Regions from separate parts of the Bacillus aerius genome, predicted to be linked through region 2. Evidence: predicted binding sites of a transcription regulator. Region 2 holds the regulator's gene; the other holds the start of a gene.

Region 1 (3,131 bases), 1.2 Mb from region 2:
CGGATCGCCCGCTTGTTGGTCGTGTTCCAAGACTCTTAAAATCTGGACTTCTTTGGATGTACAAGCATCACAATGGATAAAATGATGTGAATTTTTTCTCAAAGCTCCTTCTAATGAAGGAGCTCAGATTGTAGAGAAACTCATGTTTTTCTACAATCTTTTTTATTTTCATCGTAATGATGATGGATGAGATTGAATGAAAAAGGCCTCCCACACACCTAACCTAGCTTCGCTAGATGTGTGGCAATCTTCTTCATGTTCTGACAGGCAGCTGTGAGAAGAACTTGCTCACTCACATTTTGTTTTCCCCTCAACCGGCAGTAGCGAAGCCCATGCAGTTGTTTTGAATCTGCAAAGCTTCGCTCTATTTTTTCTTTTCTTTTTTTATATAGCTCTTTTCCAGCGGCAGACAGACGATTTTGCCTGATCTTTTCTTTATGTTCCTCCCACACATGTCTTGAGATGACTTTTTGATGATTTTTAGATCTTGTGCAGTTTTCAAGGAAAGGACACGATGTGCATTTTTTAGGATCTGATTTGTAGAACCTATAACCTTTTCGATCAGTCGTGGTATATAAAAGCTTTTCACCATTCGGGCATATGTATTGATCGTGTTCAGAGTCATACTTGAATTTCCACTTCTCGAATAGTCCTCTTGTTGGATGAAAACGTCTATGTGCGATGACACCAAAAATACGGCGATCAGATAAACCTTTACAGATTGGGGTCGTCAAATAACCAGAATCAAGGGCAACAGCTTCTACTTGAAAACCAAATCGTGCGATTTGGTGATCCAACCGATCAAGATACGGAACAGAATCATGGACATTACCGGGCGTGATGTGGGCATCCGTGATGATATTGTACTTCATATCCGTTGTACGGTGGTCTAGGTAGAAAAAGCCTTCCGGTTTGTTTTCACGATAAAGATAGCCACTTTCAGGATCAGTCGTACTTTGACGAATGTCTTTTTCCGTTTTCACCCCCTCTTTTACCTTTAAGGGCTTTTTTCCGTGTGCCACCCGATCTTCTTGGATCGCTTCTTCTAAATCATTTATATAGTTCTGGGTATCTTGTTCAATCGTTTTTCTCATATATTTATGTTTATTGGCATTGGCTTTAAGATAAGTTGAATCAGTAAAAAGAACGCGGCCTCCTACCATATCATGATTGATAGCTTGAAGCACAATCTCGTCGAAAATGTCTTGAAAAATCGTTGTATCTTTGAATCGAGTACGACGATTCCAGCTAATGGTCGAGTGATGAGGAACGGGGTCATTGATGTTCAAACCTAAAAACCATCTATACGCCATGTTATAGTAAATTTCTTTTTCAAGTTGTCTTTCAGAACGGATACCGTACAGGTATCCGATAAACATCATTTTGAACAAAATAAGTGGATCAAGAGAAGGACGACCTTTATTCTCGCTATAATACGGTCTTACTTTATCTACGATAAATGAAAAATCAATGTACTGATCAATTTTACGAAGCAGGTGATCCTCTTCGACCAGTTGATCTAGTAATACAAATTCGGCTTCGTGCTGAGAAGAATTTCTAGTGTGGAACATGAGAAAAACACCTTCCTTTAGTATGCTTTTCTCTATTATAAAATGGGGTAGTGGAAAATTTAAGGGAAAAAATAAAGCTGTCGAGATTTTCTCGACAGCCTGAGCTCCTTCTAATGAAGGAGCTTTTATTATGAAACGGCATGTGCCGATGGATGGTTCACTTTGATAGGAGCAAGCGCAAGGATGCAGTCTTTACGAAACGTTCTGATCGTCTTCTTCGATAAACAATACGCTTGTATGAACTGTTCAGTTTGACGATGTACAATGATTTTTCGTTTCGAGCACTCTCCATTTTTCTTCATATAAATCATATCAATCGGTATTTGTTGATGAAGAGATTGTTTTAGTAAATAATTCATGATGCTCACGCTCCTTTCATCTCATTATATACGAACAAACGTTCTAAATCAACCTAAAAAGGAACGTTTGTTCGATTTATTTTTCTAAAAAAAGAACAGCTCATTCACTGCTCTCTTCGTACCCGTATTTCTCCATTTCTTGATAAATATCTTTTAATTTCGGATTGCCCTCTCCTACAATTTGATCCTCAACAAGGACAAGCGGATAAAAGAATTCATCATCAAGAATTCGTTCAGATAATTCTTTTTGGCGTTCGTTTTCAGGCGGGTGCTCAATATCGATATATGTGATGCGAAACGGCTGATTTGGATATTTTCGTTTTAATGCTGCATCTAGCCACTCAAATGTATCTTTTGAAGAAGGCAGATTCACGCAACTAGCGCACAGGACATCTCTTCCATATACATAAAGGTCAACGGTTTTGTTCATTTGACAAGCCCCCCATTCTTTCTTTATTTTAGCTGAATTTTCTGTATGAAAAAAGTCAAAATCACTTTTTGTTTCAAGATGAGATTGTGCTATAATGAGAAGGAAACTTTGAAACCAATCAATAGATTTTTATCGTCCAGATGAATATAATGGTGATATGTTGTGAAAGGAGCGATTATATCTAATGACTGAAGTCGAAATGAAAGACCAAGTACAGGAAGTACTGGACAAACTTCGTCCATTTCTATTACGTGATGGTGGAGACTGTGAGCTTGTAGACATTGAAGATGGCATTGTGAAATTACGCCTTCTTGGTGCATGCGGCAGCTGCCCAAGTTCAACCATTACATTGAAAGCCGGTATTGAGCGCGCATTATTAGAAGAAGTACCTGGCGTTGTAGAAGTTGAACAGGTTTTCTAATTCATATATGACATGAAAACGACCCTTACTGGGTCGTTTTTTAATTAGGATAACTTCTCTCTAAACCATTCTTGAATAAAGGTCAGTCTTTGAATACGCTGCCCAGGGTGGCCGCTTCTCGATAAATCATGAGAGGCCTTCGGGAATTTGACTAATCTCGTGTCTTTTCCAAGCTCCTTTAATGCCACAAAAAGCTGTTCTCCTTGATCGACTGGGCAGCGGTAGTCTTCATCACTGTGCAGGATGAGAAGCGGTGTATTCACCTGTTTTACATACTTTAGCGGCGAACGATCCCATAGCTTATCAACAGAATCATAAATATCCCCATCAATCTGCCATTTTGTAAAGAA
Region 2 (3,131 bases):
GTCATGTTGTTTTTTCTTAATCGAACAATTTCAGAAATCGGTACTTCAATACGTTCGCGGCCAGGCGCCTGTTCTTGGTGTTTTAAATTTAGTTCGGGTTGATACCCTCGCTCAACAGCTTTTTTCATCCCACGCTTAATTTTCAAATTATGAATTTTCCGCTGATACTCTTCTACAACGCCTACAATTTCAATGACCATCTCGTCTGCTTCTGAAAGCTCAAGCTCTCCTCTATGAAATACGCTGTACACCTTGACTTTTTCTTTAAACAGACAATGAAGAAGAGCGATTTTCGCCTGCCCTCTTCCAAGGCGTGTCTCATCTTGAATGAGAACAGCATCGATTTCTTCCTCTTTCAGCGCAGCCAGCATGTCAAAAACACCGTCACGATCAAGATCGTATCCACTCGCTTTTTCTTTAATCACTTTGACTACATTCATCTTTTGCGCTGCAGCTAAAGCAAGCAGTTCTTCTTCTTGTCTTTTAAGCGAGGTTTCTTGCTCTTCTTTGGCAGTACTTACTCTCGCATAAATGATTGCATTCATGTCTTCAATCGACCTTTCTACTGTACTGTTGCAAGTTGATATACGACTGGATGCTCTTTTTTAACTGGAATCACAAGGATATCTCCCGGCTGGATGTCAGTTGAAGCGAGATCATTGTGTTCAGTTACCCAGTCAATAAAAGCATTTTTATCGATTGATTTACTGTCGTTTACTTGATCAGCTAATCCCCAAAGAGTATCACCTGATTGAACCTCTATTTTAACATATTGATTTGGATCATTATGGCTAGTGACTGCAATAAGTGAGAGAAATATGCCAACGATGAATGAGAATAGCCCAATAAAAATAATAGATTCCTTTAACCTCATAATGTCATCTCTCCTAATAGAATGTGTGTTCGTTCTTTCTGACACTCATTATAAATACGAACAAACGTTTCTGTCAAACGTTTTTTTCGAACCTATGTTTGTACTGTTAGGAAAAACATGCTATAATTTCTTTAAAATTGACGTTTTGAGGTGCAAAAGATGACGAAGCTATCAAAAAGACAACTCGATATCCTGAAATTCATAAAAGAAGAAGTAAAAAGCAAGGGTTATCCCCCATCCGTTCGTGAAATTGGCGAAGCTGTCGGTCTAGCATCAAGTTCAACTGTCCATGGACATTTAGCTAGACTAGAAACGAAAGGTTTAATTAGAAGAGACCCGACGAAACCTAGAGCGATCGAAGTACTAGATGAAGAGGAAATGAATATTCCAAAAAGCGCTGTAATGAATGTTCCAGTCATCGGAAAAGTCACAGCAGGCTTGCCTATCACGGCTGTTGAGAATGTAGAAGAATATTTCCCACTTCCAGAAACTTTTGCAGCACCAGATGAACAAGTATTTATGCTTGAAATTATGGGAGAAAGTATGATCGATGCAGGTATTTTGGACAAAGACTACGTGATTGTGCGTCAGCAAAGCACTGCCAACAATGGAGATATTGTGGTGGCTATGACAGAAGAAGATGAAGCAACAGTGAAACGTTTTTATAAGGAAGATACACACTTTAGATTACAGCCCGAGAATCCATCAATGGAACCGATTATTTTACAGAATGTGAGTATACTAGGTAAAGTGATTGGCGTATTTAGAAATATTCATTAAAAAAAGCCGGTATTTCATCAATTGCTGATGAGAGCCGGCTTTTTCTTTTATGAACAAGAATATGCAAGAATACTAGAGCTTGGGAACGAGCCAAATGTAAAGTTCGGCCATATGAAACCCGTTGTACGGCCAAAAGGCTGCGAGGAAAGAACATACATGAGAAATACTTGACCGTTTCTAAGGAACACAATGGTCCACCTTCTATTACATCCAGCTGCAAATTGAACCGTTTGCTGGCTTCCGCCTACACTCTGCCCTGCAATGAGCGGCTGCATACTTTGAGGCTGAGAAACTGCTTGTTGATATTGCGAGATGATATGCTGCGGCGGGGCTGGCGGGACCGACTGTCCTCCTGCACCTTGCCCTTGCCCAGTTCCTCCAAATGGCAAGCCGGGAAATCCTCCAACTTGAGAAATAGGAAACGCCGGCATGCTTTGTACCTGCCGATCGTACAAGTACCCATTCCACGTACCTTCATATGGATTATACATACTAAACACCACTTTCTTAGACATTCATCACGACAGTATATGTCATACATAAAAAAAGAGTGTTGAGGAGACAAATAGAAATCTTTCCAAAAGACGTTTTATTCTTCTTTAGAACGGTTAAATACTAATGAGGAAGAAAAAAATAAAAAAATGAAAACTTTTTGTCTCCCTCAAACGTTATATAGATAGAAAGTAAAGAAATAAAAAACATTTAGATTTAATGCTTGTAATATCTATGTAACTATTGTAACATTTGTAACATAAGAAGTTTTCATTGAGAAAAGGAGGCAATCGCCTTGAAAAAATTATTTGTTTTATTAACCGCTATTATGCTTATGATCTCATTACAAACAACAACACTGGCCGCTTCCAAAAAATCAGCCGCTTTGACAAATAAAGAAGCGTTACATATTGCCCTTGATGCAAGAGAACACTTTTGGAGTGCGATGTCAGGCTACAACATTAAAGAGCATTCAGATTACAAATTAAAATCATTTACTTATAAAGATATGACTTACAACTACCTGTCTAAAACATTTGATACAAAGAAAAAACTAAACAGCTATCTATCTCAAGTTTTCACAAAAGATGCCATTACTCACGGTTTAAAAGACTATCAGTTCATCGTTCATAAAGGAAAAATGGCTGTGCCAGTTGGTGACGGAGACAATATGCTTAATTGGGATAAGGCAACACCTAAACTCGTCTCTAAGAAAAGTACAATCCGCACATACGAATTCACAGTTCCAACACTTGATGGACGCAAAGTAAAACGTACTGTCACTTTCGAGAAAGTACAAAACGAGTGGAAAGTAACAAAAATTGACGCTGTGATCTAAATAAAAACCAGGCCGTTTACTAGGCCTGGTTTTTATATGGATGAAAATTCAGTCATACGATCTAAAGCGTGAGCAAGTGATGAAGCCGTTTGAAATTCATTAAAAGGAAGTCCAAGCTGTACAGCCGTTTGAGCAATTTCTGGTCTA

The links. Region 2 encodes LexA, which represses DNA repair genes until DNA is damaged. Its sites were predicted from a motif close to CGAACATATGTTCG; they were not measured.
Region 1: the regulator LexA is predicted to act here: its motif matches at 1,991-2,004, upstream of M2353_RS15270 (WYL domain-containing protein).

The regions. Positions count from the first base shown of each region.
Region 1 covers NZ_JARYHO010000001.1:2,933,208-2,936,338, forward strand. The annotation lists gene M2353_RS15260 (NAD(P)/FAD-dependent oxidoreductase) at 1-80, shown strand, start outside; gene M2353_RS15265 (IS1182 family transposase) at 219-1,571, opposite strand; gene M2353_RS15270 (WYL domain-containing protein) at 1,700-1,930, opposite strand; gene M2353_RS15275 (YuzD family protein) at 2,031-2,360, opposite strand; partial or broken gene M2353_RS15280 (NifU family protein) at 2,482-2,781, shown strand; gene M2353_RS15285 (S9 family peptidase) at 2,826-3,131, opposite strand, start outside.
Region 2 covers NZ_JARYHO010000001.1:1,767,256-1,770,386, reverse strand. The annotation lists gene M2353_RS09030 (YneB family resolvase-like protein) at 1-545, opposite strand, end outside; gene yneA (cell division suppressor protein YneA) at 563-874, opposite strand; gene lexA (transcriptional repressor LexA) at 1,034-1,654, shown strand; gene M2353_RS09015 (hypothetical protein) at 1,702-2,145, opposite strand; gene M2353_RS09010 (IseA DL-endopeptidase inhibitor family protein) at 2,442-2,984, shown strand; gene M2353_RS09005 (STAS domain-containing protein) at 3,017-3,131, opposite strand, start outside.